Regions from separate parts of the Wukongibacter baidiensis genome, predicted to be linked through region 2. Evidence: riboswitches for the same ligand, from Rfam matches in the RefSeq annotation. Region 2 holds a riboswitch; each other region holds the start of a gene.
What was found. A riboswitch is a leader RNA that binds a small molecule or an ion and turns the genes downstream of it on or off. The one in region 2 is predicted to bind S-adenosylmethionine.

Region 1 (10,907 bases), 1.1 Mb from region 2:
CATCAACGCCTAGGTTTGAAATTAAAGAATTAAGGAAATCCTCTGGGCTCCCCCACGCAAATAGACCTGAGTTGTGTCTCACATCTGCCATTGCAAGGGCATTTCCACCGTCTCCAGGCACCCCACCAACAGTTTCTGACGCTGCTATCTTATTTAGATCGCCCTCTATAGCTGCAGATATAGAAATGCTCTTAGCTGGATTTGTAGGATCAAATGTGAAAAAGTCACCACCCGCATTACCATCTAAATCAAAACCTAATCTATGAACTCTGTTCATTTCATCAGCAAGTGTTCTAGTAAAATCATTAAGTTGTTTTACGTAGTATGGTATCCCCTTATCATTACCGGAGTCATTGTTTATCATATCTGTTAAACCCTTTATTTTTCCACCGGTAGGGTTAAAAGTCGACCCATCAGCCCACTGAACATCATGAAGTCCATTAGCATCATAGGGATCATGTAGCTTAGTAGTTCTTTGTACATAAGCAAGTTCACTATTCTCTATATGCGATACCAATGGTTTTCCATTCATTAGTACATAAAATCTATTTTCCGCATCTTCATAATAATTTATATCCGTAAGCTCCGAAAGCTTATCAACAAGTAAATTTCTCTGATCTCTCAGATCATTTGCCTTGCTTCCATCCAATTCAGCTTTATGTATAGCCTCATTAAGACTTGCAATTTGTTCACCATATCCATTAATCTGATCTACTGTGGCTCTTACCTCAAAATCCATATTGCTTTGAAGATCTTCAAATTGATTAACCATCCCATTTATACGTGTAGTAAAGGCTACTGCACTTTCTCTTACTAACGCTCTAGTGGTAAGACTTTCTGGTGTATCAACTAATTCCTGTAGTGATGAAAAGAAGTCATTAAAAACAGTTTGAATTCCAGAATCAGAAGGTTCATTAAGTATTGTTCCTATAGTTGCTAAGGTCTCTGATTTTGTTTCCCACTCACCATAACCTGTAAGTTCATTTCTAAGTTTTAGATCCAAAAATTCACTTCTAAGCTGGCTAATACCTTCAGTATCAACTCCTGCTCCCAACATCCCTTGCCCGCCTGGTAAATACATGGGACTTGATTGCTCCATGTCTAATCTTTGTCTTGTATATCCCGGTGTATTTGCGTTGGCAATATTATGGGAAGTTATATTCATCGCCCTTTGACTAGCGAAGATACCTGATCGTGCTATATTAAATCCAAAAAAAGTAGACATTTTTAATCCCCCATTTTATATTTTCGCATCAAATAAATTACTCTTTATATTAACATCTCTTTCATCTGCATCAGAACCATAGGTGCTCCCTCTATTTTCTAAAGTAGTTAATATATTTTTGTTAAACTCTATATATTCAAGTGACTGCTCTATAAGCTTACTATTTAAATCATTTTCTTCTTTTACCATTTTTAAAACCTCTGAAAACTTGTCTCTTATTGCTAGTATTTCATTTTTTGTCTTATCATCGAGATGCTCAGCGAGCATCGAAATATTTTTTATGTCGCTGACATTCATTTCCTTAACTATGTTTCTTATTATGCTTTCTCTTATATTTTCAAGCTTACCTATACTTATTATCATGGCTTGTTCCTCACCAGTAATACCGTCAAGCTCCTTTATTTTGCCTTCAATTATTACATTTCTTTTTTTTCTCGCTATTTCCAGCACGTCCTGGTACATCTCATACTCTTTATTAAGGGCTATCATTAGTTGCTCTACAGATTTGCTCATGTCATTGACCCCCATTCTAGATGAACGCGTCGTAAGACGCCTTTTTTGTTAAATCTTTTAATTTTCAAATCATTTCTATATTTTTTTATCAAAGTTTACGCCTTCAACTATCTTCTCCACAGCTTCCTCAGCTGATGGATTATAGGTTCCAGAAGCTATAGCAGCCTTTACTTCACCTATTTTTGCTTCTCTTGTCTCAGGAAGTTTTTTAAAAGCATTCATAGCAACTTGAAAGTCCTTCGCCATAGAAGAAAATTCAATTTTATCCTTGGCTCCACTCGCCTGTTTACTTTTTTGGGTCTTTGCCGTTTTACTTTGATAAGCTCCCATAACCTTTTGCACATTAGGATTATTAAATATTTTCATAAAAACACCTCATCTCTACCGAATATTACTAATTATATTATCGGCAGGGATGAGGTTTTTATTAAGAAAAACTTATCTATTTTCTATTCTTTTTCATTTCAGTTATGTACATCCTATTCTTAGAACGATCTTTGCTTGACTTTTCTTGTCTTTCAAATCCAGATTTTAAGCCTCTTTCTATATCATGGGCACATTGATCACAGTATCTTCCTGATCTAATTGCCTTACCACACGACTCACAGTCTAATAGTATACCTGGATTGTCTCCTACTATTTCTAATCTACCTTCTCTAAGATATCTTAATATCTTATCTTCAGAAACTTCAGTTTCTTCCGCTACTACTGTAACGATCTCTTTTGGGTTTTCATATAGGTAGTCCTTAACCCTTCTAAAGTCTTCGTCATCCTTTTTTCTACATCTAAAACATATTTTACTAATTCCATCGTACTGGAATAGTTTACCGCATTCTTTACAGTTTCTTATATTCAAAAGCAATCGCCCCCTGTTCTTTTATATACTCTTATTAAAATATTATAGCATAAAGATACTTCTGTAAGTCAATAGTTTTTAGCTCCTATTATTCATTAATAATAATTTCTACCAGTAGCAAAGGTAGCTACGTATACATTTAAAGCTCCACTTTCAGTCAATACTTTGCTACACTGGTTTACCGTTGACCCAGTGGTATAGATGTCGTCTATAAGCAATACATTTTTATCCCTTATATTATTATTATTAATTATTTCAAAGGCATCTTCAAGATTTTTTCTTCTTTCTTCCTTAGTTAATTGGTTTTGAGTTATTGTATTTCTGCATCTTATAAGACTTCTATTGTCCACGTCAATATTCATCATTTTCCCTATATATTTACTGATAATACCCGCTTGATTAAAAGACCTTTCTCTCTGTCTAGCTTTATGCAAGGGCACTGGTATAATTATATCGAAATCATGGATATCACTTTCTATAAGTCTATCGTATATAATCTCAGCCACATGATAGGCAATATATCTTTTTTTATGATACTTTAAATCATAGATTGTTTTTTTTGCTGAATCATCGTATTCAATACAAGAAACGGCCTTTGTGTAATAATGGGAATTGTCTATACATTCGGGGCACCTATCTGCTAGATATAGCTCATCTAGAGGTTTTCCACACTTATCGCAGGTCTTTTCCCATATGAACTTTAATTTGTCCTTGCATTCATCACAAATCGAATACTCTTCTTCTCTCTCTATAGAAGAGTTACATATTATGCAGTAAATATTTCTGGGGTATATGAAGTTTAAAAAGGTATCGATGTATTCTTTTAGAATTTTAATGTATTCCATTAGAATCAACCTTCCTTGATGAAACTGGTCACAAAGCTTTCTGGACTGATGAATAAATAGTTGTTTTCTCGAGTTTGGAAATATGACACGTGGACAGGCCCCCAGACACACTGGAAAGAACGTATGTCAGATGGGCCAGTCCCCATGTCACATTTCAACCTCAAAGCTTATTTCTTACTCAAAAGTATAAAAGAATGATCTTATAACTTAGAACTATCAAAGTACTTTAGTCACTTTTTCTTTACCAATCGATAAGCTTCTCATCCTTTATTCTCTTGAGTCTAAATTTTAGCCCTGAGTTTCTATTTGAATTCCTTTCGTTTTTAATCATCATATATAGATATTTCTCCATACCCACTAGAACAACTAATTCCTTGGCACGGGTAACTGCTGTGTAAAGCAGATTTCTATTCAGTAGCATTGGAGGACCCCAACAAATCGGCATAACGACTACGGGGAACTCACTACCTTGACTCTTATGGATAGTTATGGAGTAGGCAAGTACTATTTCATCCAAGCCTGCAAAATCGTATTCCACATTTTTTTCATCATCGAAACAAACCGATATAGTCTTCGCTTCGTCATCTATAAAGGTCACATATCCTATGTCTCCATTGAATACTCCTTCTCCTTTTCTTAATCCATCTTCACTCTTCCACTTTATATTATAGTTATTTTTTATCTGCATTACCTTGTCTCCGACTCTAAACAACCTGTCTCCTATCTTTTTTTCTCTCTTTGAGTTGCACTCTGGATTAAGTATGTTCTGAAGCTCGTTATTCATATTATTTGTTCCAATCCTGCTATTTTTCATCGGGGTTAGTACCTGAATATCTCTTCGTGGGTCATAGTCGTTGAATTTCGGTAATCTTTTTACACATAACTCCTTTATGGTATGGAGTATATCGTCTTGGTTTCTCTTCGGCAAAAAGAAAAAATCCTTATCCTTTACATTAAGCTTTGGTTTCTCTCCCTTATTTATCATATGGGCATTCACAACTATCATACTTTCCTTGGCTTGTCTAAATATCTCCGTCAACCTTACTACCTTGACTATTCCACTTTCTATTATGTCATGGAGTACATTTCCAGGACCAACCGACGGAAGCTGATCCACATCACCAACTAGGACTACTCTAGTATCTGGAGGGATGGCCTTGAGCAAATGATACATTAAAAGTATATCAACCATTGAAACCTCATCAACAATAATCACGTCAAAGCTCAGTGGCTCCTCACCATTCTTCATAAAGCCCATTCCACCGCCATCATCGGAGTAGGAATATTCCAAAAGCCTATGGATGGTTTTAGCTTCTCTCCCGGTAGTCTCAGTAAGTCTTTTAGCTGCTCTGCCCGTCGGGGCTGCCAGTCCTATCTTTAGGTTTTGGCCTTCAAATAGCTTTATGACACTGTTTACAGTAGTTGTTTTTCCCGTTCCCGGTCCACCAGTTATTACAGTAACTCCATTTGAGAACGCCTCTTTAACTGCATCCCTTTGATTCGCTGCTAAAGCAATGTCTCCATCCTTTTCAATATTTCTTATTTCTTCTTCTAAGTCTATATTTGGATTTTCAAAGCTTGTCCCTGCTAACTCTATTAGCTTTTTACATGCTCCCGTCTCCGCATAAAAAAATGCCATTGGAAATACGGCTATCTTATCATCAACGTTTTCTTGATGAATCTCTCCATTTATAGTTAAAGTGATAATTCCATCCTCTATCATACTAGCGTCTAAACCCAAAATTTCGCAGGTTCTATCGATTAACGCTTCCTTAACGCCATAAGTATGACCCTCAAGATTATACTGAGTCAAGGCATACTTTATACCGCACATAATCCTATAGGGTGATTTTGGATCAATCCCCATCCTTTTAGCAATTGTATCGGCCATTTTAAAACCTATTCCAGAAATATCATCGGCTAATCTATAGGGGTTTTCCCTTAGGTTTTCTATGGTTTTATCTCCATATTTCTTAAATATCTTAACTGCATAGGCTGTTGATACACCGAACTGTCCTAAAAAAACCATAACTTCCTTAATCTCTCTCTGCTCCTCAAAGGCTTCAGCAATATCCTTAGCCTTCTTATCGCCTATACCATTTACTTCGGTCAGCCTATCAGGATGATATTGAATAATATCTAATGCATCTTTCCCAAACCTTTCTACTATACGCTCGGCCATCTTTTCCCCAATTCCCTTGAGCAAACCCGATGAAAGATAGCTTTTAATTCCCTCTAGAGTTTCCGGTGGAATTTGCTTGCTATTTACTACCTGCAATTGTTCACCATATATAGGATGAACTGTAATACTTCCGCTAAAAGACATAGTCTCGCCAACATTTATAATAGGTATATATCCTACCACTACTACATCTTCTTTCCCTGTATCTATACTAGCTACTACATAGCCATTATCTTCATTTCTAAATATAATTTCCTTCACAACACCGTTAATTTCCATAGACATAAAATCACCACATAATATTAGATAGTATTTTGCTCTTACTCCCTATTATAACATAATTAGGAATTCGAACTATCAAGGTTGCATTTTTTACATTTTTTTCTTGTTTTAGCATATTTATATATGTTTTTTTATTTTTGAAATTGGAATAATAATACTTGAAACAAGTTAAGGGATGAATATTTATTTAAATATCCCTAAAAAGGAGAGATAAGTTATGGATAGAGTAGCTCTTGTACTAGTAATAATAGGAGCTCTTAACTGGCTATTAGTGGGTCTCTTTGGTTATGACCTAGTAGCCGCATTATTAGGAGGTTCCGGAGCTATATCAGCAGGTCAAGCATCAGGAATAAGTCGAATTGTATATGGTGTTGTTGGTATAGCAGGCGCATATGCAATAAGCTTCCTCTTTAAAAACAGGGAAGTAAGAGACTAATATTTAGCTTAAAAGTATCAATCAAAACATAGTGTCATAATTTTAGATAATCAATTTGATATTGTCAAGCAATAAGAAAGACGGCATCCTTGCCGTCTTTCTTAATCTTTAGGCTCTTAACAAAGGGCCGATTATTATTCTCCAAGTCCTTCTTTTCTAAGTATTTCAGCTTTATCAGTCTTTTCCCATGGTAAATCTATGTCTGTTCTTCCAAAGTGTCCATATGCAGCTGTTTGTCTATATATAGGTCTTCTTAAATCTAAATCCTTTATAATAGCAGCTGGTCTTAAATCAAAGTGCTTCTTAACAAGCTCAACTAATTTTTCTTCAGATACCTTTCCAGTTCCGAAAGTTTCAACTAATATAGAAACTGGCTGAGCAACACCGATAGCGTAAGCAAGCTCTAATTCACATTTATCAGCAAGACCTGCAGCAACAATATTTTTTGCAACGTATCTTGCAGCATAAGCAGCTGATCTATCAACCTTAGTTGGATCTTTTCCTGAGAAAGCTCCACCACCGTGTCTAGAGTATCCTCCGTAAGTATCAACAATAATCTTTCTTCCTGTTAATCCTGCATCACCTTGAGGTCCACCTATAACAAATCTACCAGTAGGATTGATTAAGTATCTTGTGTTTTCATCTAATAATTCATGTGGTACTATTTTATTTACTACATTTTCGATCAAGTCTTTTTCTATTTGCTCACGACTAACCTCTGGTCCATGTTGAGTAGATATAACGATAGTATCAACTCTAACAGGCTTATTGTCCTGATATTCTACTGTAACCTGAGTTTTACCATCTGGACGAAGATACTTTAAAGTTCCATTTTTTCTTACTTCTGAAAGTCTTCTAGCAAGCTTATGGGAAAGAGCGATTGGTAGAGGCATTAATTCTGGAGTTTCATTACAAGCAAAACCAAACATAATCCCTTGGTCTCCAGCACCGATAGCTTCAATCTCATCATTCATTTCACCAGCTTTGCTCTCTAATGCTTCATCTACTCCCATAGCTATATCAGGAGACTGCTCATCTATAGAAGTAAGTACTGCACAAGTATCAGAGTCAAATCCATATTTAGCTCTAGTGTATCCAATCTCTTCAATAGTTTTTCTTACGATCTTTGGTATATCTACATAACAAGTAGTAGAAATTTCACCAGCCACTAATACTAATCCTGTTGTAACAGAAGTTTCGCATGCTACACGGGCATTAGGGTCCTTTGCAAATATAGCATCTAGGATTGAATCTGAAACTTGGTCACAAATCTTATCTGGATGCCCTTCTGTAACAGATTCTGATGTAAATAATCTTTTCAATTCCTTTTCCTCCTTGTGTATAGAGTTCTTAGTAAAACTCAATTTATACACACACAAATACTCAGCATTTTTAGGAGTTTTTAGGATGTATAAATCAATAGCTTTACTTGAATCTCTGTTTAATTCATATTAAAATAATTTTTTGTTGTTATTTGAATATTTTTATCAAGATAATATTACTTTTTTAGTATGCCCTCAATTAATCATTTTACATATAATGGGCACTAAAAAACCTCTTCCGCAAGAAGAGGTTTTAATCACAGATTCCTCATCTTCCAGAATATCATATTCCGTAGGACTTAGCACCGTATACATTGTACCGGTTGCTGGACTTCATAGGGCCTATTCCCTCCGTCGCTCTTGATAAGGTGAAGCAAGTTATTCAATTTGACATAAAAATAGTACCATATATATATATTCTAGTCAACATATTTCTACAAAAATATTTTTATATTACTATTTTTTTTGTTATTTGAGCAAATTGCATAATTACCATCTAAAAAAATTTTCTACTATATATAGTCTTAAACTCCCTAGAGCTTTACCTCATTTATTATGCAATTCTGCCAAGTTAGAATTATGCAGTTTCCTCACTTAAGTACTATCTATTCAAAACCTACAGGCTTAAACTTACTCATCTACATATTTCTAGCTGCAAAATAGCTTAAAAATGTTATTATAGATGCCGCTATAGTATTCCCCATGAGTATTGCAAAAAATGCATGCTTGATTCTAAGATTAAATAAAGCTGCAGCTACAGACCCAGTCCAGACACCAGTTGATGGTAACGGTATGGCAACAAAAAGAACTAATCCAAATATACTATATTTCTTTATGTTTCTAGCCTTTCTCTCTACTCTTTTGATAAGCCATTTTTCAAATTTCTCTATCATCAAAATGTTTCTCAAACTAGCGAAAAAAGGTTTTAAAAAGAATAGCAAAAAAGGTACAGGAATCATACTACCTCCTATGCATAATAAAGCTGCATGTAAAGGATTCATCCCCCTCGATATAGCATAGGGAATGGCCCCCCTTAATTCTATTATTGGAAGACTGGAAATCACTAGTATTTTCAATTCTCCCGACAGAAAATCCCATAGGTTCACCTTTTATCACCCACTATATATAGACCTGTGTTTGTATAATTGACATTTTATACAAAGTTATTACATTAAATAGTGCACTTTTTTATCTGTTCGATTTATAACTTCTATATAGTTAACATATAACCCCTAAAGATAAGACCTTCCAACATCTATAGAATATCATAACGAGTAGATCTGTGCTACTTTATATAGTTTAAATTCCCATCTCAAGAAATACATATTGTAACACATATTTAATTATTTTTTAATTATGTTAAGCTTTGTTATTAAAGTATAATTATTGTATGGAAAACTAATAGAAGCTTTGCTGATAACAATAAACAATTAGCTATCAAAATAACATGTACAATATTATTTCTTATTCTCACAAAATAAGTTTTATGACTAAATTTTTATACATTACATAAATGAGGGATTAGATTGAGAAAAATTTTAGGCTGCATTAAGAAGGCCGTTATAGACTTTGATATGATTCAGGATGGAGATGTTATAGGTGTTGGAGTTTCTGGAGGGAAGGATAGTGTTGCACTCTTATATGCCCTTAAGCTTTTCCAGAACTTTTCACCGGTGAAGTATGATCTCAAAGCCCTTACATTAACACTTGGCTTTGAAAATTTTGATCTAACTCCTATTAAAAAGATGTGTGATGAACTAAATATAGAATACATAATAAAACCTACAGAAATCGGAAGGATAGTATTCGAAGAGAGAAAGGAGAAAAATCCCTGTTCTCTGTGCTCTAGATTTAAAAGGGCTGCCCTTCATAGCCTTTGTAAGGAAAATTCAGTAACTAAATTGGCCCTTGGTCATCATATGGATGATGCAATTGAGACTTTGTTTCTAAGTATGTTTTATGAGGGTAGAATTCACACATTTAACCCCGTGACCTATCTTAGTAGGAAGGATCTTACAATGATAAGACCTCTGATTTATGCTGAAGAAAAAGAAATAATAAAGGCAGTCAGAAGACATAATCTACCTGAAGTAAAGAGTCTCTGCCCTGCTGATGGCAATACCAAAAGGGAATACATGAAGCAATCCCTTATGAAATTTTATAAAGATATACCCCATGCAAAGCAAAATCTATTGAACGCATTAAAGAACAAAAAACAGTTAAATATCTGGGAAATAAAGGAGGATAAATAAGTTGAACTTGAAAAAGAGCCTTATTAAACTATTGACTACAGCTTTGATTTTTAATACCGTTATTACCTTTTCCTTTGCTGACTTTGTTGAGATCCATGAAGAAAGATCCTCAGAAAATATATCTAGGGGTGTAGTTTACGAAAAAATATCAAGGTTTACCAATAGAGGTTGGTTAAATATGAATATCCTCAGAATTGACCTTGATGATAAATATACTTCTTTAGATGTAATAACAAGTGAAACTGGAATGTCAGGCAGAGATGCTTTAACGGGTCTTGCTTCTAAGAATAAATCTGCTAGTAGGATTATAGGAGCTGTTAATGGAGATTTTTACGATACAAAAGAGTTTTCAACAATTGGCCCCATAGTTAGGGATGGCGACCTTGTTACATCATCCAAAAACAGTCCTGACTTTGCTACCTTTAATATAGATAATGATGGCAAAGCCTTTATAGATTATTGGGCTGGAAATACTCAAAAACTTATGAATTTAGATAATGATTACATATTAGATATTAACCATAAGAATAAATCTTATGTTAATAACGGTGTTATTCTCTTAGATAAATCATGGGGAAAACTTTCCTTTGGTAAAGAGAAACATGAAAACATAGTAGAGCTGATTATTATTAAAGATAAGATAAAGGAAATTCGAGATAATCTTGAGGCCATAGAGATTCCTGAAGATGGATATATTATAGCCGCTGCCGGTACCACAAAGGAGCATATACTGAATAACTTTTCAGTTGGTGATAGGGTTTTAGTAGATGTTTCAAGTACACCTGACTTCAAAGAACTTGCATTAGCTATGGGTGGAGGAGCTGAAATACTAAAAGATGGAAGCATTCCCGATGAATTCTCCCTTAACATTTCTGGAAGTCATCCAAGAACTGCCATCGGTATTAGCCAAGATAAAAAAGAGGTTATCATGGTAACAATTGATGGCCGAAATGCATCTTATCCCGGTGTAACGCAAAAAGAACTAGCCGAAATT
Region 2 (10,907 bases):
TACAGGAATAGTGGCATATTTTAAAATTTCATCAACTATTGGTTGAAGCTGCTTTGGTCCTAATGAGCAATTTACCCCTAAAACATCTACTCCAAGGCCTTCTAACACTTGAACCATCGTAATGGCATCGGTAGCCATTAATGTACGTTTGTTTTCTTGGAAGGTCAGTGTACAAAAAACAGGTAAATCACTATTTTCCTTCGCAGCTAAAATAGCAGCTCTAGCTTCATATAGATCTGAGATTGTCTCTATTAATATAATATCTGCTCCTGCTTCTTTACCGGCTACTACTTGCTCTTTAAATACATCGTAAGCATCATTGAAGCTTAATGTTCCATAGGGCTCCATCATTTTTCCTGTTGCCCCTATATCTAAGGCCACTAGTTTATCTCCAGCTGCCCTTTTAGCTATCTTTACAGCCTCTTTGATTACCTCTTCCACAGTGTATGGAGAGTCTTCCAGCTTGAATCTATTTGCTCCAAAGGTATTAGTAGTTATAATATCTGCCCCGGCCTCAAGATATTTTTTATGAATGTTATATACAACTTCTGGAGAGTGAACATTATAGCCTTCTGGAAGTTCTCCTCCCTTTAAGCCTTCTCTTTGAAGCATAGTTCCCATAGCTCCATCAAAGAATAGAAAATTATTTTCTAGCAGTTTTTGTATTTCCACAGCTATCCCCTTCCTTTGCAAATAAACAATTATCATGTAATCTACAGTCTTTACAACTTAATTTTACAACCTTTACTTCCTCGCCAATACCTATAAGGGCAGTTACAGATTTTCGAGGAATTAATATATAACTATCGGTAACGGTAAGCCCTATATGTTTTTGAGCATCTAAAAGGTTTAGTATCTTTGGCTGAATCTCTATTGATAGGTCTCCATATCCTGGGCTATATCTTGATGTAATATTATATCCATTGTTTATTGCGATTTTCTTTACTTCCGATTCTACTCTGTCACACAAAGCTTCTATTCCTGCCGTAGCACAGGCATCAAATATTACACTCTTGGTTAGATTAACCTTACTATAATATCTAATCCTTTTATCTACTTCATTACCTAAGGTTACAGCCATAATAGCACATTTTTCTGAATTCTGTAAATGCTTATATATATCTTTTCCTTCTATTTTGAACTTTGAATTTTTAAAGTAGATATTTCCTTCTTCTCTTTTGATTTCATAGATATTATACACAAAGTTGGTCCTTGCTATTTCTGATATTTCCTCTAAACATTCATCTATAATACCATCGGTAATCTCATCGGCTTCTTTCTTGCCATATCCAAGGTAACGTAAGACCTCATTTTTATCAATTACTAAGTCTATATCCTTTTTATTAATCATGTTGTATTCAAGATGCCTTGTCATCAGTCAATACTCCTCTTATATTAGTGATGCTTTCAATAATCCTTCTTGTTGTTTTCGGCCTGTTCATTGTATAAACATGGATTCCGTCTATTCCCCAAGATAGAAGATCAATAATCTGCTCTATTGCGTAGGCGATTCCAGCTTCTTTTAGGGCTTCTGGTTTATGCTCGTATTTTTCTAATATACGAAGGAACTTTTTAGGCAAGCTGCATCCTGATAGTGAAACAATTCTTTCAACTTGCTTTTTACCTAGTACCGGTAATATCCCTGCTATTATAGGTACATTTATGCCTAGTTTGTCGGTTTTCTCTTTAAAACTATAGAAGGTTTCATTATCGAAAAATAACTGAGTTACTAGAAAGTCTACTCCTGCATCTACCTTTTCCTTTAAGTACAGTAGGTCCTTATCTAGACTTTCACATTCTAAGTGCTTCTCTGGATAGCATGCTGCACCTATACAAAAATCATCGTTTTTCTTAATGTGTGCAATCAAATCCTTTGCATATTTATAATGATCAGGACCTATATAGTCAGGTCCAGCTCCGTCTGGATAATCTCCTCTAAGTGCAAGTATATTTCTAACACCCTTGGCTTTAAGGGAATTCAATGTTTCTTCAACCTCGTTCTTAGTAGATGTTAGGCATGTAAGATGGGCTAAAGCCGATAGGTCATATTTATTTTTAATAAAGGAAGCTATATCTACAGTAGTATCCTTTGTACTTCCTCCTGCACCATAGGTTACACTAATAAAGTCAGGTTTCATATCATTTAAAGCATCTATTGTATTGTATATAGTTTCTACAGGATATTCTCTCTTAGGTGGAAAAATTTCAAATGAAATTAATGGACTTTTATTTTTAAATTTATCTCTAATTAACATAGTCATCCCTCCAGTTTTAATTAATATTTATGGTTTAACTAACTCTATCTTTCCCCATGCACCCATCTTGTCTTCTATAATTATTAAAATACCTTCAATGCCTTCGATGGCCTTTCCGTATTCTATTCCTTTATTTATGTCATCTGGGTCCTTTATGATATTTCCTATAGCCGTTGCAGTTGCATCTGCCAATAGGGTATCCTTTGATAAAACAACCACCGCATCGGCCTTTCCAAAGCTTATGGAATGTCCAATCGTACCTGCCGAGGTACATATTCCAAGGGGCGTATCTTCTGGAGATATTGATAATGCAATCTTCTCTGAAAATGGAGAATTACCAGCGTAAATTAGTATTTTTCTTCTCTTATTTGTTTTTATAAATATATCTCCACCATTTTCGATTATTATTTCATCTGTGTAATTCAATAGGTCGAGGCCCACGTATTGTGATACAGCACCTGCAACGGCAGCCATTGGGCCTACATTAGCATGGTTCGCTGCTTCAGCCATATGTTTTACTATTTCATCAGCATCCTTTGAAACTTCTAAGGGTACTAAACTTTTATAGAACTCAGTATCATTATCACCGTAGTCCTTAATGGCTGTTCTATACTTTTCAAGATATTGTTTTGCTTCCTTCACAAGGTTAGTTTTGGCGGATATGTGTAGATCCGATTCCTTATCAATTACTGTGAAATTTATGAAATTGTCTGCCTTCATGTATTCTCTATAAAATCTTTCTTCGTACATTTAATCACCATCCCCAAATAACCTCTGTCTTATATCATCACGCCTACTTAAACGATGCTTGCTATGGCCCTAACTGGACATGCTTTTATACATAGTTTACAGTCAAGACATCTATCCTTATGGAATTCTATCTTCCAGTCGTCGCTCATTGTAAGGGCTCCTACTTCACAGATCGATGTACATGCTCCACAGTTAACACATTTATCTTCATCTATAGTTATTGCGGTTTTTATTACTTTAACCTTTACACCTACAATTTTTAGATATTCTATACTTAGATCGATTTTTTCTTCTAATCCCTCTACTTCAAGGAATAAGGACCCCTCAATATTGTAATCTATCGACGCTCGTAGGATATTTATTTTTAAATCATAGTTTTTTATAAGGGTGTATGTAATAGGTTCACCCGTTAAATTTGTTGGGAATGATAATAGTAATAATTTTTTCATATCCTACGCCTCCTCTTCTTCTACTATTTCAAGGGAATTCACTTTATTATTTAATGGTAATGGCTGCACCGGTTCTTGTATTTGGAAATCACCCTTCCTAATCCAATCCTTCAGCTCATCGGCAATCTTACGGGCCTTATGAAGACTTGATAGCGGTGCCGTTTTGATTTCTTTACCATCAACAGTTACTTTGCCGCTTCTAAGCTCTGCATAGCTTACTCTACCTAGACTCGGCTTGCTTCTTCTTGGGACACTATAATCAATTATATTTGTATGAAGATCTTTGTCTTCAACGGATACATACTTCATCATTTCTTCATCAAGTATTGGAATAGGAATACCTATACCTACAAATATTGATGTACCATAATTTTCGAAAACTGCCGGTCTAATGTATTCCGTGCTCATATTCTTAAGATCCCCTATTACGGCTAATGTTCCAGCTCCACCTAGTGGCACTCCATTCTCGTCTCTATTACATGCGGAGTTAAATTGTGTACCCTGCCATGATATATATCCAACGGTTCCACCTAGAAATATTCTTGTGCCTATACCGATAGTTCTATATAGCGGGTCATTGAAAAGAGGGCTTAGTTGACCTGCCGTTGAGTATGTTATATTTCCTTGATCGGGCTGTAATATTCCCATGTAGGTATATATCCTTCTATCAGAAGTATTAATAGCTGCATTATAATTTTGATAACAGTTTCTTGGGTTAAATAAGTATGCCTCGTTGATGGATTCCTTAGTGATATATGTTTCTACTTCCTTACATGGATAGCAATCTGTACCACGGGCCGTTGCCATTAGATGAACTTTCTTTCCATCTATTAGATCACAGATAACATGGGCTCCGCCATACTCCATTCCTTTATCTTCCGATTCTTCAGTTGCTCCTATATATACATCAACAGCTGCAAGTCCTGAGTACGCAGGTACTCCATTTAAATGTACCTTTGACATTTTTATTGGCGGATCTGAGTGCCCAAAGTTAAGAAAAGCTCCCGAAGAACACATAGGTCCGAAGGTTGCTGTAGTAACAACATCCACATATTTTGTAGCCTCTTCTATCCCCTTTTCCTTAACAATATCGATTACCTCTTCAGCAGTAACTACCACAGCTGTACCATTTCTTATCTTTTCGTTAATCTCCTCATAGGATTTTTTCACTGCCACATTAATTCCCCCTTAGATAATTATTGATTATTTGTTTTCTAATTTTCTAAATATTTAAAAAAGCCTTTTCTGACAGAGAAAAGGCTTTTAATCACAGCATTCTCATCTGTCGGTATCACTACCGCTGGATTTAGCACCTTTGTACACGGAGTACAGGTTGCCGGATTTCATAGGGCCAGTTCCCTCCATCACTCTTGATAAGAAGAATATTTAGTTTTGATATATATAATACGATAAACATCTTACTTTCTGGAGATTTGACAGCCAGCGTTTTTGGGGATGTTAAATCTTCGGAATGTAATAGATTTTTCGTAACTTATATATAAAATATTAAAAGCCTTTTCCAACAGTGGAAAAGGCTTAATAAACTCAGCGTTCTCATCTGTCGGTATCACTACCGCTGGAATTAGCACCATTGTACATATAGTACCGGTTGCCGGACATCATAGGGCCAGATCCCTCCGTCACTCTTGATAAGAGATTAATTATTCACTTTTATGATTGATTATAAGTATACTGTCCTTAATAACAATTGTCAACACTTTTTTCAAAATTTTTTCTCAACTTTCAAGGTAGATAATACAAGGCAATATCATTGGCAATTACAACCTAATAAAACCATATATATATTCCTTGACACATAATAACGTGTATGATATTATGTTTATATTCCACGGAATATAAATCCGCGATATAGTAAACAATATGAAATCATAGGCTATAGCATGATAAATAATGAAAGCAGAGAGAAATATAGTAAAGTATTAGAATTCAGTAACTCTAATATTTCTTTAGAATGCTAAATTTATATGATATTCAGAAGTGTTTTTTAAGATAATCTTTTAAAATTTTATATGAAAGAGGCGATAAAATGAAAGTACATTTAATTTATTTTAGTCCCGGCGGTACAACAAAAAAGACAGTACAAAACATTGCAAAGGGCATGAAGGATCTTGAAATCATAGAGCATGATATGCTAAGAAAAGAAAACAGAGAAAAAACATATAACTTCTCAAAAGACGACCTTGTGATACTTGGAATGCCGACAGCATCTAAACTATTTGGTCTACCAGCTGAAATCATTGGTACCTTAAATGGAAATGGTACTCCATTTGTTGGAACTGTTACCTGTGGTAATGGTTATTATGGAAAGGCTCTCATTGTAATGAAAAAGGCAATGGAAGAAAGAGGCTTTAAAATGGTAGCCGGTGGAGGATTTATCGGTCAACACACTTTTGCATCAAATGTCGCAACAGGTAGACCCGATGCAAAGGACGAAAGAATACAGGTTAAGTTTGGGGAAGACATCTATAAGAAAGTAGTAATTCTAAAGGATCTTAGTTTTAATAGAAAACTAAAAATAGACTGGCCAGATGAAGGTGCATTTTCAACTATTAAATGCGCTCTAATTTCAGCCCTACCAGGATTAGGAGTGAAACTTCCAAACTCATGGAAAGAGCTATCTGTGTCTGATTCATGTATTAAATGCGGCAAATGTGTAAAGCACTGTCCTACGGAAGCAATTACATTAAAGGGGAATATAGAATTTGATATAAATAAGTGTATTGGTTGTTATGGCTGTGCTAACGCATGTCCTAAAAAGGCAATAAAGTCTGCGAGTCCAGCATTGATTAAATCCGTAGACAATGTAGTTAAATATAGAGATAAAAGAAAAGAGCCTGATGCATTTCTTTAGAAGCTAAGTAAGTAATTGAAGAAATTGCATAATAAATATGGTATAGCTCTGTGGAATTTAAGACTATATATAGTAGTAAGTTTTTTAGGATTGTAATTATGCAATTTGCTCTATTAATAATTTTTGTGAGGTGTATATAATGGATGGGGTTAAATTATTTAATAATGCGATGAGTAAGAATCTAATAGAAAATAGAAGATTCTTATCAGGTAGAACAAATTATTTACCGTCGTATGCAAAGGCTGTTGTAAAACTAAAAAAGCAAGAGAAAATAAGGGCAGAAATATTGGCGAGTGATGATGTTACTGTTCCTCCTATATTGATTATTAGCGTTACTAATGATTGTAACTTATCCTGTGCTAGCTGCTATGCTTGTGCTCAAAACAGAGTTAAAGACGATGAGATGACTATTGATGATATAGATAATATAGTCAAAGAAGGTATTGATTTAGGAGTAAGTATTATTATGATAGCTGGTGGAGAGCCCCTCGTAAAAAAGAATATCCTAGATATTCCTAAAAAGTACAGTGATACTCTATTTGTTATGTTTTCAAATGGATTATTAATAGATGATAAGGTAACAAGGCAACTAAAAGACATTAAGAACTTGATAATAGCATTTAGCTTAGAAGGTGACGAAGAATCTACCGATGAGAGACGTGGAAACGGTGTGTATAGAAATGTTATGTCGGTTATGCAGAAACTTGATGACAGTAAAATTATATTCGGAACATCGATAACCTTAACAAGTAAAAACTATGATTTAGTTATTAACGATTCTTATTTGTCTAATTTAGAAAAAATGGGCTGTAGAGCAGTATTTTTAATAGAATATGTACCTTGCAATGGTGATAAAGGTTTATGTTTGACCGAGAAACAAAAAGAAGATCTAATTATGCAAATAAGTACACTCAGTAAGAATTATTCTATGTTGGCTATCCCCTTACCTGGAGACGAGGAAGCTTTTGGTGGTTGTTTAGCAGCAGGTAGAGGTTTCTTGCATATAAGTAGTACTGGTAATGTAGAAGCGTGCCCTTTTGCTCCAATTTCTGATGTTAATTTGAAAGAAAAATCTTTAATAGATGCTTTAAAATCTAATATGCTAAAAAAGATAAGAGATAACCATCATTTGTTGCAGGAATCACAAGGTGGATGTGCTTTATATGAAAATAAAGAATGGATTGATGAGTTAATTTCTTAACTTAAAGCAATTTCTATGGACTAAAAAGTATTGCTATTTTCAAAGCTTATAAAAATATCACAATTTCTTTTCACCAGATTGTATTTTTATTAAAACCCTTGATACCTACTTGAATATAAATACTAAAATTTGCTAGAATGATTATATTGAATCTGAATTGTTCATAAAAAATTCGGGTTGAATTTTATCAAAGGTTACTTTTCTACTAACTATAGTATTTATTGTGTTATATTTTACAACATTTAATATCCGAAAGGTGAAAAGTAGGTGATTATATCAATAAAATAACTTGTAGCATTGTAGAGATTTCAAGGAAAATGAGCTGTCATAACCATTCGTATGCTCAGATAGTGATTCCTCTTGAGTCCTATGTCTATATACAAACAGATTATGGAAATTTTCAAATCGACGATAAGTCTCTAGGTTTTATACCACCTAATTGTTATCATCAATATAGGAGCGAATCTGGAAAAAAATCATTAGTAATTAATATTCCTAATAGCATGATTAAAAAGACAGATATGGAAAAACTGAAATCAAGTAGCAAGACTTTGATTGATAACAGAATTTCATTATTGATTAGTCTAATTACTCAGGAAATTGAGGAAAATCCAGATTCTGAATCAGTTAAGTATTTATTTTTCTATTTATACGATAAGATTATTGAAAGAAAAAAATCCAAGTCAATAGATTATATCAATAAACACTATAACGAGAGTATAAGTGTATCTCATTTAGCAGCACTAGAGCATTATAATGTTAATTACTATACTGAATGGTTTAAAAAGCAAACAGGAATGACGCCGAGAGACTATATTCAAAGATTAAGGATCGAAAAGGCTAAAGAGCTTTTATTAACAACAAAGTATAGTATTAGTGAAATATCTAATCAAGTAGGTTATGATCACAGTTCGTCATTCTGTAGGATATTTAAGCTATTAGAAAATATGAATCCCACTGAGTATAGAAAGTTGAATTCCTAGTATCTTTATCCCTAAGAAGTATATTGTAATAAGCTATTATTTAGACTCTTCTTGACCAGATAAAAGAGCTATCCAAACTGAGATTCTGCTAATAATCATCTGAAATACTGTATAGAGAAATAAGCCTTCAAACTATATAATTATTTAAGAATTTAGGAATTCATAAATAATTATTCGGAGGTATCAATATGATCAGTATGGAAAGGAAAAGTCATAGAGAAGCACTATTTACAATAGCATTCTTATCTCTTACAGGTCTTTTTATAGGTTATTTGAGTTTTAGTATGGATACATCGAATTTATTTTCATCACTCATGAAAACTGCCTATAGTTTATTGCTAGAGACTGCTTTCTATATACTAGCAATATCTGTTATAATGGGAGCTGCTGGCAATCTTGCTTCAGAGTTTGGTGTTGTGAAAATATTAAATTACATTTTCTCACCATTTATGAGGCCACTTTACAATCTTCCAGGTGCATCTTTTCTAGGTGTCGTAACAACTTATTTATCCGATAACCCTGCAGTTATTACCCTTGCAAATGATAAATCTTATCTTGAATATTTTAATGAAGATGAAGTTCCGTGCCTATGTAATTTAGGAACATCCTTCGGTATGGGACTGATACTTACTACATTCATGATAGGATTTGGATTTTTCAAGGAAGCTTTAATAGGAAATTTAGGTGCAATTATTGGTAGTATTGTCAGCGTTCGTATAATGTCATATAAGATTAAGCAAAAAGGGTATTTTTCAAAGGCTGAAAAGAGAGAAGTTCCTAAAGATGATTTGGAAAATACTTCAGAATCGTCAAACAATAATTCAGAAGACTCTTTCTTTATAAGATTTATGACTGCAATGCTTGAGGGTGGTAAAAATGGCGTAGAAATGGGAATAGCGATTATCCCAGGTCTACTATTCGTGTGTACTATAATCATGACATTGACCTTTGGCCCTAAGGACCCAACCATAGGCTACCAAGGTCTTGCATTTGAAGGCGTTGCATTACTACCTAAGCTAGGAAATCTTTTAGCCCCAATCATTAAGCCTCTATTTGGTTTTTCAAGTCCTGAAGCAATAGCTTTTCCTATCACCTCTCTAGGTGCTGTTGGAGCAGCAATTAGTTTAGTTCCAAAATTTCTAGACCTAGGAATAATAGGTGGAAATGATATTGCGGTATTTACTGCCATGGGGATGTGTTGGAGCGGTTATCTAAGTACACATGTCGGAATGATGGATGCATTAAAGCATAGAAAACTTATTTCAGCAGCTATAACAAGTCATACAATTGGCGGATTGGTCGCTGGAATATCAGCACACTATATATATTTATTACTCACATAATAACTTAAACAGGGTGTCTCAGAATGATGAATTTCTGAAGCATCCTGGAGCTGTACTCATAGGATTGCTTTATGAGACAACCCCATTTTTATTTTTATACATAATGAATTTTATGAAAATAGATACTTTTTTTTTAATTCTAGATAAACTCCTGAACACCTATATTAAACTCTTTCCCATCTATTGTTATTAAATAGTTACTCATACGCTTTACATCTTTTATTATTGTATTTTCTTTCATATCCTCAATGCATCTAATCAACTTTCTTTCTCTTTCTTTTATAAGCTTTTGAGCTTCAACTATACTTATTTTCTCGAATTTTATTCTATCGCCAGTTTTAAGCTGAGCAAGATATGGTAAATCAACAGAGATTACATTTGCTATCTTAGTATATCCACCGGTGGTTTGTCTATCGGCCATCATTATTATTGGCTCTCCATGACCAGGTATCTGTATGGCTCCAAATGTAATACCCCCTGATATTATATCTGCTCCGTCTTCATGTACAATTTTAGGTCCACCTAGTCTGTATCCCATTCTATCACATTGATTTGTGAGTGTATATTCACTATTTAAAAACGTATCTATACCTTCCTGAGTAAATCTCTCATCCTCAGGACCCATTATAACTCTAGCTATATATTGACTATCAAATACTGGTATTAGCTCCTTTGGTATTTTCCTAACCCCTAGATATTTTTTACTCTTCTCTATATCAACTGGTACAATATCCCCTATCTTTAATTTTCTACCCTTATATCCCCCTATTTTTCCTCTTAGATATGTGGATTTACTTTCCATGAGGCTTTCTACCTTAAATCCTCCCGATACTGCTAGATACGATCTACAACCCCTCTTCAACTGTCCAAAACTTAAGATGTCACCTCTATTCACATAAACAGTACTATACATTTCTATTTCTTTATTATTTATTCTAGGAGAAATATCCCCTCCTGTAATGGATATAATTAAATTTGAGTCAAACTCAATTTTAGGACCCATAAAGGTTATTTCCATAGCAGCTTCATATCGATCATTACCGACTAATATGTT
Region 3 (10,907 bases), 850 kb from region 2:
GTACAACCGCAAAGTCTACTTCTCCTTTTATAATCTGTGCAGCCATCACATCCGGTGATTTTACTGCCTCATAGGAGACTTCTACTTTTTCTCCTAAAGAAGGCTTTTCCTTAAACATTTTTACTAAGCTTATTGCTAGGGGTCCTCCCGGTGAAGATACCTTTAAAGATACCGGTTCTACTGCCTTAGGCTCCTCTTTCTGCTCTTCCTCATTTTTATCAGATTCAATATTTACTTCAGGTTTTGATTCTTCCTGAGCTGGTTTTTGAGTACAGCCTGTAAACATTACTGTGAATAATGTTAAGGCTAAAATTAATGCCATTACTCTCTTCATTCTTATCCTCTCCTTTAACTAGGTTTAACCTAGATTATTCGTGGAAATTTTGAAATGGTGCAAGTAGTTTTGATTTCTAAGGCTTTCATTAAATTTGAAGGCATACCAAAACGGTACGTCAAGAATTTAATGGATGTCTTAGAATCAAAAGGACGTAGCAGAATTTTAAACTTTCTATGGATAGTCTAGGTTTAACTACACTATTTTAACATATAGTTCTAATTTTCTATATATCTATTCTGTAAAAAGTCTTTTATGAGGATTCTTAAGTCAAGAAATTATATTTGTCCATAAATTTAATAGATCAATCATTTCCTATCGCATTATATTATAAAAAGAGTACTAGACGGATTAATAGCCTATCTAGTACTCTTTAGGGAAAGAAAACGTATATTATAGAACGCATATAAAAGATTTATTGCGATTTCTATCTACTATAAAACTCATTTTTCCAACACTTCCATAATTCATTTGCTGCTTCTACTAGCCGGGGATCAAATTGACTTCCTTTATTGGACTCAATCTCTTCTCTACATATATTCCAAGGGATCCCCTTCCTATAGGATCTTTCGGAGGTCATTGCATCAATGGAATCACATATTGCGATAATTCTAGATCCTAAGGGGATGTCTTCTTCCTTCAATCCAGAGGGATATCCTTTGCCATCCCACCTTTCATGATGATGAAGAACGAGCTTCGAAATTTTTCTAAGCTTGTCTGAACGCTTAAGGATATTACTACCAATTTCGGGATGTCTTTTAATAGCCTTCCATTCACTACTAGTTAGTTTACCTTTTTTATTTAATATCTTATCAGGAATACCAATTTTCCCAATATCATGAAGATGGGCAGCTATATGTATAATCTCAAGTTCTTCTCCCTTAAGTCCAATCTCTTTAGCAAGCTGGTATGACATATCACCAACTCTCATAGAGTGTCCCCTAGTATATAAATCCTTTGCTTCTAATGCCCCTACTAGACATTCAATTATATCGTGATATAGTCCAAAATCATCCGATATATCTCCAAGACAATGAATCATATTAGCCTCCATTAAAAAAGCAATACGAGGTACAAAGTACGTATTCTAGAAAGGTCTATATTCGTACATTGTACCCTATGCATAAATATCATATTCTAAGTTTTGCTAGAAAATTGATATCTATATAGAACGCACTTATAAATCTACATTTTGATTTCTTGAATAGCCAACGTTTCAAGGCTTTTTAAGGAAGCAAAATGCAAAAGATTTATTGCGATTTCTATAAACCCAACTATATAGAGTTCATATAACAGAACTTAACTTATACATATCAAAATGCTCTATGTTTCTGAGAGTTTATGACGTTCATAAATTAATAGTTCTACTTGAGTCTCTATATTATTTTTTATCTATAAGACTTAAGCTTTTGCTAAGCTATCTCCTAGGTCCTTGCATTTTTCTACGCCATCATCGTCAGGAGTCAAGTGGATAATTAAACCTTCATCAACAATGTTTGCACCATAGCCCTTCATTCTCTCTTCCCAGTCTCTCATCCATTCACCATCACCCCAGTCATATGAACCGAAAAGAGCTACTTTTTTTCCGGTAAAATCTATATCCTTCAATGACTCAATGAATGGCTCCATAAGGCCTTCTTCTAAAACCTCTGCTCCCATAGAAGGGCAACCAAATGCTAAAAGTTCAGAGTTTACTACCATGTCTTTGTTTGCATCTTCAACTTTAACTACATCAACAGGATTTCCTACATCTTTTACTCCCTCAGAAATTGCATTAGCCATCATTTCAGTATTACCAGTACCACTCCAGTAGATTATAGTTACTTTTTTCATTGATATTGCCTCCTACATATATATTTTTTTGCTATATTATTTATAGCTTTATTACTTACAATAAATCAAATTGACACTAGAACTTTCTCTGGTTCATTAAACTCAAGCAACTTCCTTACTTTGTTTTTAGCTTCTATAAACTCATTAAGCCTTTTATCTGATAATCGTGGATCTCCATAAACTCTCCAGCCATTAACCTTAGTAAGCTTTAGTGATGGATGACCAATAAATCCTATAATGTCCTTTAGTGGATATCCTAGAAATACCCCTATCTCATGGGGAATATCTCCAGTAATCATCTTATCTATAATGATTTGCAAGTACTCATCTAAGCCATATTTTGAGGGATATCCCAAATTCTTTAGAAACCTCATATTTCTGTATTCTTGTAAACTTGTATCTAAACTTTTAGGATTATAAAACAATACCTTAATACTCCCACTTTTATTTTTAAACAATCTATATGTAACTCTTTTACATTTTCCCATATGTTTTTCTATGCTATCTATTTTTCTTAACAACTGTTTTTCATGTTTTGGAAAACTTAATAGTTCTGCCGGCTTAGAACCCATAAGTACAGGTCCTAGTATTTCAACAAGCCACCCAATGAAGTCATTATTTCTTTTATAGGCCAATATACAAGAATCAGAACACTTTGCCATAAGACTACCTCCTTTTCCAAATCAATTGATAACGATTATCATTATCACAGTTATATATTACCACATCTTTTTTCTCCTGTAAACAAATATTGTTAATTTTTTTTCACTCTATTTTTTGAGAGCTATATCTAAAAATCTAATTACATAAGGAAAATAGAATCGCCAAAAGTTCAAAGCACAAAGCCAACTAGATATGCTAATCTAATATACTTATAACTTTTTCTGACCCACCTTCCAAATATTTATTAAATAATTTGAATATTTATTATTGACATCTTGCTACAAAACTGATATTATAATATACAATTCAATATCAATACTTATCAAGAGAGACCGAGGGACTGGCCCTACGACGTCCGGCAACCTGAATTTTTATTCAAGGTGCTAAATCCAGCAGGTATTTGCCTGAAAGATAAGATGCTTAGAATTTAGACTTCTTGCAGATTATCTGCAGGAAGTTTTTTTAGTTAAAACATCTTTTCTAAGTTTTACAAAACTCAATATTTACACTTATCAAGAGAGACCGAGGGACTGGCCCTATGACGTCCGGCAACCTGAATTTTTATTCAAGGTGCTAAATCCAGCAGGTTTTTTACCTGAAAGATAAGATGCTTAGAATTTAAACTTCTTGCAGATTATCTGCAGGAAGTTTTTTTAGGTCATTTCTCGAAGAGAAACCTGACCAAAGCGAAGGGGTTCGATGCCCCTAGGTATTCAAAATAGAAATCAAAATAGGAGGAATTCAAATGTCAAAAAAACTAAACTTTGAAACTATTCAACTACACGGAGGGTATGAGCCTGATTCAAATACAAAGTCAAGGGCCGTACCAATTTACCAAACAACATCCTACGTATTTGATACACCTGAGGAGGCAGCAGATTTATTTGCATTGAAAAAGGCTGGAAATATCTATACCCGTATTACAAATCCAACTACAGATGTTCTTGAAAAAAGAATAGCTTTACTTGAGGGTGGAATAGGAGCAGTTGCAACCTCTTCTGGAATGGCTGCAATAAGTTATGCAATATTGAATATTGCATCATCTGGTGATGAAATAGTTGCTGCTTCTACCTTGTATGGAGGAACATATCAATTATTTGCAAATACCTTTAAGGATTTTGGTATAAAAGTAAACTTTATAAACCCAGATGATCCTTCAAATATCGAAAAAGCTATTAACGATAAAACTAAAGCAGTATATATTGAAACCATCGGGAACCCTGGAATAAATATATGTGATATTGAAAAAATCTCTGAGATAGCCCATGCAAATGATGTTCCTTTAATAGTCGATAATACCTTCGCAACTCCTTATTTATGCAAACCCTTTGAGTTTGGAGCAGATATCGTAGTATACTCAGCAACAAAATATATAGGCGGTAACGGAACCTCTATAGGTGGCTTGGTTATAGACTCCGGTAATTTCAATTGGGATAATGGCAAATTTCCAAAGCTTGTAGAGCCAGATAAAAGTTACAATGGAGTTTCCTATACTGAAGCATTTAAAGAAGCTGCATATATCGCTAGATTAAGAGTTGTTCTTCTAAGGGATTTAGGAGCTTGTATTTCTCCATTTAACTCATTCCTTCTTACTCTTGGTCTTGAAACTCTATCCCTAAGGGTAGAAAGACATATTGAAAATGCAAAAAAAATTGCTGAGTTTCTAAATGGGCATGAAAAAATTGACTGGGTTAACTATCCAGGCCTAGAAGATAACAAATATCATGAAATCTCTAAAAAATACCTTCCAAATGGAACAGGTGCCATTTTTACCTTTGGAGTAAAGGGAGGATACGAAGGAGGAAAGAAATTAATAAGCGCTCTAGAAATATTCTCTCATTTGGCCAATGTTGGTGATGCTAAATCCTTGATTATTCATCCTGCTTCCACTACTCATCAACAGCTTAGCGAAGAGCAGCAGAGGCAAAGTGGAGTTTCCCCCGAATTGATTAGGGTTTCAATAGGCATTGAAAATGCTGATGATTTAATAAATGATCTATCAAACGCACTTGAAAGAATATAAAATAAAGTCCTTAGTTTGGAGATTCAAGTAAAACTATTAATCTAACATGTTGTGAATAGAAGTCTGGTATTTCAACTGACTAAGGGATATGGATATTTCCTTTTAGTAATTTCAATGAATCAGTTTTCTCCTTTGAAGCATATAAAGAAACAGGTTCATTGCATGAACGAAAAGGAAATATCCATATCCCCGCCCGAGGAACTAGCTAAACGAGAAAGGAGAATTACTATGCCAATAGTTATACCTCAAAACCTTCCAGCCTTTGATGTATTGTCAAATGAAAATATCTTTGTTATGAACGAAAACCGTGCCATTCATCAAGATATCAGAGCATTAAAGATTGTTGTATTAAACTTAATGCCTACTAAAATAGAAACCGAGACTCAACTTCTCCGTCTACTAGGAAATGTTCCTCTGCAAATAGAGGTAGTATTCATCCATACCGAGTCCTATGAATCGAAGAATGTATCCAAGGATCATTTAAGTACCTTTTATAAGCATTTCAGTGATATTAAGGATCAAGAATTTGATGGCATGATAATAACTGGAGCTCCAGTTGAGCTCCTCCCCTTTGAAGAAGTTGCATATTGGAGTGAACTAAAGGAAATCATGGACTTTTCGATATCCAACGTTACATCTACCCTACATATTTGCTGGGGATCTCAGGCAGGTCTATATCACCATTACGGAGTTCCTAAGTATGTAGTTGATAAAAAGATTTCGGGAGTATTTCCTCATACTATCAATAACAATAAATTGAATCTCCTAAGAGGCTTTGATGATGTTTTCTATGTACCTCATTCACGATATACTGAAGTACGAAGAGAGGATATAGAAAAGGTTCCTGAGCTTGAAATTTTATCTGAGTCTAGCGATTCAGGAGTATATATTGTCGCTTCAAGGGATAGGAAACAAATATTTATAAGTGGGCATCCCGAATACGATGTTAATACCCTAAAAAATGAGTATTTGAGAGACATTTCTAAAGGAATTGATATAGAAGTTCCTAATAATTATTTTAAAAATGACGATCCAACAGCTGAGCCAGTTTCAAAATGGAGGAGTCATGCTAGTCTACTCTTTTCTAATTGGATTAATTATTATGTATATCAAAAAACCCCTTATATATTAAAGGGGCATTTAGAATAATCAGTATATCTATAAGCAACTTTGAGGTTCAATAAATCTCAAATACTAATGTTTTTATCTATAGGAGGGATATCTTATAAAGTATTCATCTTGTAAGATATCCCCTTCACATTATCTCCTATAATTATACATTCTTTTTCTAGATCTTATATTAGGAGCCATCATGCTTGCTACTAGTGAAGTAAGGGGGATTGTTGAAACTAGTCCAATACTTCCACATAATGATCTAATTATCTCAGTTGATAAAATCTCCATGCTTACTAGTCTACCCAATGGCATTTTCATGAAGTGAAATACTAATAGTATAGGCATAGCTCCTCCAACATAGGCTAAGATAAGGGTATTTACCATGGTTGCCATTATATCTCTACCTACCTTTAATCCTGAAGCAATTAGCCCTGCAAAGGTCATATTTGGATTCTGATCTTTGAGTTCAAAAATTACAGAGGTTATCGACATACTTACATCCATTACTACCCCTATGGCTCCTATTAGTACCCCACTCAGATAGAGCCCTCTGTAGTCTATAACTGTATTCATATATGTTATTAAAAAGTTTACCTCTTCACTAGCCAGTCCAGTTATTGAACATAGATCCGTAAATACCTTCGCCAAAATCCCAGCAATAATTGTTCCTCCTACGGTTCCGATTATCGCTACAAGGCTCTTTCTAGTAAATCCAGATATAAGAATAAAACTAATTAATATAATTATTATTGTACTTATTATTGCAACCATCATTGGATTGTGTCCATCAACAATCAAAGGTATCATGATTTTTACAATTACTAAGCCCGATATACCTAATGAGGTTACAGAAAGTATTCCCTTTATTCCACCGAAGATAATTATCACTACTAGAAATATAATTCCTAGTAACTTAAGGTGGTCTTCTCTAGATACATTAATAATATTTCCTTTTATTCTTCCATTCTGACCCGTACTTAACTTTATAAGAACCCGGCTTCCCTTTCTGAGTTCATAGCTATTTGATGAATATTCCACCGGTATATATTCTATATTTATACCCTTTCCTTTGTATTCACCCTCAAGTATCTTAACCTTTACAGATTTTGTTGTTACCCCTGACCTTGAGTATTCTTCTATCTTTAATACTTCAGCCTTTAATATATCTCCATTATTCTCTTCAGCATAGGCACCGCTTCCTAGAAATAGGAAAATTAAAATTAATAATACAATCCTTCTTCCCATGTTTGTCCCTCCTATTCATAATAATTATTATGAATAGGCTTATACAAATAGACCAAAACTTTTTAATAGAAAAAATAGGGATGTCTTAGAATGATTAATTCTGAGGCAATCCCTTTTCCATTTTCATATTTTATTTATGAAGTCTTTACACCATCAATATTTCTAAACACATTCTCAAATTTGTTTAATGCATCATCAATAACTTCATCGGTATCGGATAGGCTAGTATACAACCTGCTCCCAGCTAAGGTTACTATTCCCTCAGCCAAATAAGCTGCTCCCATTTCCTCCATCATATGCTTACGCTTCTTTACCTCTCCTAGGGCGCTTAATATATTAATTCCCAATTTAACAAACATAGCTGCTCCTGTCTCTAAATGACATATTGAGCCCTGATTATAGGCTACAAATGGAAGGTTATACTTATCGATAAGATAATTTAATCCATTTGTTAATCTGTCTCCGGCTTCACCTGCTTTTTCACATGCATTAGTCTTTTCAATCTCTAAAATTGTGTAGTACCCCGCTATACAGCTTAATGGATTTGCCGCTAGGGTTCCACCAACATAGGCTCTTTTTTTACCACTCTCAAGACCTGCCGCAAGATGATCAATTAAATCCTTTCTACCTCCGATACCACCTGCTGCTGGATATCCCCCTGCTATTACCTTGCCAAAGATAGTCAGATCAGGCTTAACATCAAAATATCCTTGGGCGCTGCCAAGACCTATCCTAAATCCTGTGACAACCTCATCAAATATTAAGATGGTATCAAAGTCATCACAAAGCCTTCTTACTTCTTTGTTATACTCCTCATATATTGGCCTCGTACCACTTTCTGGACCTACTGGTTCCACTATTACACAGGCGGTTCCACCCCTTAACTTATTCTTCTTAAGCTGTTTTCTAAGGGCTTCTATATCATTTGGTTTTACTTCTTGGGTATGCTTACTACATTCTCTTGGTATACCATGGGCTTCAAATCTACCTGTCCCTGGAATCTTTAGTCCATAGACCATCTGATCGCTCCATCCATGATATGCTCCACCGATTTTCACTACCTTTTTCTTCCCCGTAGCAAGCCTTGCTATTCGAATGGCAGCCATAACAGACTCTGTACCACTTCCAAGCATACGAAATTTTTCTACTGCTGGCATATGCTTGTTTATCAGTTTAGCTATTTTAAGCTCATATTCATGAAAAAGTCCTGTAACTGGACCGCAGTGATTAAGTAGCTTAATAACCTCTTTCCTAACGGGTTCATAATTACTTCCTAGTATTGTAGGGCCCCCAGCTTGAAGGAAGTCTATATATTTATTTCCATCGGCGTCCCATAGATAAGCTCCCTCTGCTCTATCAATAACTATAGGAAATGGATAGTTGAATGCAAGGTTATGCTGAACCCCCCCAGGTATATATTCCTTGGCTTCTGTAATCATTTTTTTAGAGTTTCCACATTTGTTTTCAAAGTAGTCAAGATACCTCTGCATTGCGTCTCTTTTAATTGGCCTTATGGGTTGCTTAATTAATTCTTCAAGTCTTCTGTAGATTTCATCTGTATCATGCCATCTTGAAACTGCATAACCTTCTTTTCCCATAATCTACTCCCCTTTTTAATTGCCCTTTGCAATACCCTTAAATATCATATCTAAGATGCCTTCTAATTCAGAAGTTGACCCAGCCTCGCATCCCTCCTCAAACCATTTAAAAATTACTCCATAGTAACAACCAAGAAAGGTTGTTACAACATATTCCTTTGAAAAGTCACTGCTTATATCACCCTTCTCTTGACCTTCATTTACTAACTCTTCTAAAACCTTTCTAATTTTAAGAAAGGGAGACCCAGATTCCTTACTGTTTATTATGGTTGTAAAAACAACTCTTCCCGTTAAATGCAAATATGGAATTGCATCCTCTAATAATCTAATTAATATCCTCTTTATTTTTTCAACAGGTTTATTTGAGGCAAAGCCTTCTTCCTCTATCATTTCAAATATATCCGCTATCTCATCCTCTGCAATCCCTTTTAACAGACTCTCCTTATTAGTAAAATGTTTGAAAAAAGTACTCTTTGATACATCTGCCAACTCGGTAATTTCTTCAATCGATGTATTATCATAACCATTTTTCTCAAATAGTCGTCTAGCTGATCTAAGGAGACTTGCATTTGTTTTCATCTTTTTACGTTCTCTTCTAGAAATGTTAGACTTATTCAACCTTATCCTCCTCTAATTACTCCATTTACAATAATTGTATATTAGTGTATTTTTATTGTCAAGTTCATATACAAACTTGAATATATTAGTACACTGTAGTATACTAATATCAAAGTAATATTGTTCCAAATTATAACAATAATTACAATTCTATTATAGTATTTACTATCTATCACACTTCTTGCACAAATCATACCTTAATAACTATATATTAGCGATAATCATTTATATCATAAAAGGGGGGATTGGCCATGGGTATGAAGTACATAATTGCCCATGATGTAGGTACAAGTAGCAACAAGGCAGTTTTAGTAGATATAAATGGTGAGGTTCATGCCACTGCATCTGTCTCATATCCTCTACATTTTCCCCATCCAAACTGGGTAGAGCAAGATCCAGATGATTATTGGAATGCAATCATAAAGACAACTAACGATATAATGAAAAAATCTAATGTCTGTCCCGAGAATATAGCTGGAATAATATATACAACCCAAGCACTGGGAATAATTCCAATCGACAAAGAAGGAAATCCCCTCAGGAAAAACATTTCTTGGGTAGATGGCCGTGCTGAAAAGCAAGCTAAAAAGATAATGAAAAAACTCGGTGGAGAAAAAATATTCGAAAAAATTGTTGGTATTAAATTAATGGGCAAGGATGTAATTCCAAAGCTTCTTTGGATTAAAGAAGAAGAGAATAATATCTATAAAGAAACAGAATATTTCTTAGATGTAAATGGTTATCTAAAGTTTAAATCCACTGGAAAGAAAGTAATGGAATGGTCTGGAGCTTCATCATATGGCTTTGATTTAAAGAAAAAGGATTGGCTTAAAATTATCTTTAAAGCCTGTGGAATTGACATGAAGAAGCTTCCTCCCCTTGTACGCTCAATCGACAAGGTTGGAGGTCTATCTAAAAAATCAGCCCAGTCCTTTGGTCTATTGGAGGGCACCCCTATTTTCGGAGGCTGTGATGATGTCCAAAGTGCAGCCATTGGCTCAAGTGCTGTAAGAGAAAACGAAGCCCATATTTATTTGGGATCTGCCGCTTGGGTATGCGTATCTACAGCTAAAAATCTTAAACACAAAAATGGAGCAGCAGTGATTCAAAGTGCAAATCCCAAGATGAATATTGCTGTTGGTGTTACAGAAGCCGCGGGAATATGCATTCAATGGATTGCCGATCAATTTTATAAGCATGAGCAGGAGGACCCAAATATAGATGACTTATTTGCCTTAATGGATGAACATGTTAAAGATATACCTCCGGGTTCTGATTATTTGATATGTACCCCTTGGATGCTTGGTGAACGATGTCCCGTAAGCAGTACTACAACAAGAGCTACTCTTTTCAATGTTTCTTTAGAACATACTCGAAAACATATGATGCGTGCTGTTTATGAGGGTGTAGCATATAATATACGATGGATTCTTGAAAACTTTAAAAGAGATTTTGGTTTTGACATACAAAGTCTCAA

Region 1: it holds a riboswitch for S-adenosylmethionine, as region 2 does, so the genes downstream of both, metK (methionine adenosyltransferase) here and R9X47_RS24055 (homocysteine biosynthesis protein) in region 2, are expected to answer to the same signal.
Region 3: it holds a riboswitch for S-adenosylmethionine, as region 2 does, so the genes downstream of both, R9X47_RS20190 (O-acetylhomoserine aminocarboxypropyltransferase/cysteine synthase family protein) here and R9X47_RS24055 (homocysteine biosynthesis protein) in region 2, are expected to answer to the same signal.

Annotation. Positions count from the first base shown of each region.
Region 1 covers NZ_CP138202.1:4,274,824-4,285,730, reverse strand. The annotation lists gene flgK (flagellar hook-associated protein FlgK) at 1-1,225, opposite strand, end outside; gene R9X47_RS19280 (flagellar protein FlgN) at 1,241-1,738, opposite strand; gene flgM (flagellar biosynthesis anti-sigma factor FlgM) at 1,814-2,104, opposite strand; gene R9X47_RS19270 (TIGR03826 family flagellar region protein) at 2,181-2,594, opposite strand; gene R9X47_RS19265 (ComF family protein) at 2,690-3,439, opposite strand; gene recD2 (SF1B family DNA helicase RecD2) at 3,681-5,906, opposite strand; gene R9X47_RS19255 (DUF378 domain-containing protein) at 6,121-6,339, shown strand; gene metK (methionine adenosyltransferase) at 6,474-7,661, opposite strand; SAM riboswitch class I at 7,927-8,031, opposite strand; gene R9X47_RS19245 (COG2426 family protein) at 8,300-8,767, opposite strand; gene R9X47_RS19240 (tRNA 2-thiocytidine biosynthesis TtcA family protein) at 9,188-9,913, shown strand; gene R9X47_RS19235 (phosphodiester glycosidase family protein) at 9,915-10,907, shown strand, end outside.
Region 2 covers NZ_CP138202.1:5,332,775-5,343,681, reverse strand. The annotation lists gene R9X47_RS24080 (homocysteine S-methyltransferase family protein) at 1-672, opposite strand, end outside; gene R9X47_RS24075 (vitamin B12 dependent-methionine synthase activation domain-containing protein) at 644-1,375, opposite strand; gene metF (methylenetetrahydrofolate reductase [NAD(P)H]) at 1,359-2,255, opposite strand; gene R9X47_RS24065 (UPF0280 family protein) at 2,283-3,005, opposite strand; gene R9X47_RS24060 (NIL domain-containing protein) at 3,053-3,454, opposite strand; gene R9X47_RS24055 (homocysteine biosynthesis protein) at 3,458-4,630, opposite strand; SAM riboswitch class I at 4,730-4,834, opposite strand; SAM riboswitch class I at 5,006-5,110, opposite strand; gene R9X47_RS24050 (EFR1 family ferrodoxin) at 5,502-6,326, shown strand; gene R9X47_RS24045 (radical SAM protein) at 6,466-7,527, shown strand; gene R9X47_RS24040 (AraC family transcriptional regulator) at 7,845-8,510, shown strand; gene R9X47_RS24035 (CD0519/CD1768 family membrane protein) at 8,708-9,853, shown strand; gene R9X47_RS24030 (biotin-dependent carboxyltransferase family protein) at 9,993-10,907, opposite strand, start outside.
Region 3 covers NZ_CP138202.1:4,480,081-4,490,987, reverse strand. The annotation lists gene R9X47_RS20210 (ABC transporter substrate-binding protein) at 1-334, opposite strand, end outside; gene R9X47_RS20205 (HD-GYP domain-containing protein) at 762-1,376, opposite strand; gene R9X47_RS20200 (flavodoxin) at 1,736-2,167, opposite strand; gene R9X47_RS20195 (DUF3793 family protein) at 2,233-2,829, opposite strand; SAM riboswitch class I at 3,147-3,248, shown strand; SAM riboswitch class I at 3,337-3,439, shown strand; gene R9X47_RS20190 (O-acetylhomoserine aminocarboxypropyltransferase/cysteine synthase family protein) at 3,576-4,853, shown strand; gene metA (homoserine O-acetyltransferase MetA) at 5,082-6,002, shown strand; gene R9X47_RS20180 (YibE/F family protein) at 6,114-7,214, opposite strand; gene R9X47_RS20175 (aspartate aminotransferase family protein) at 7,349-8,812, opposite strand; gene R9X47_RS20170 (TetR/AcrR family transcriptional regulator) at 8,828-9,430, opposite strand; gene R9X47_RS20165 (xylulokinase) at 9,682-10,907, shown strand, end outside.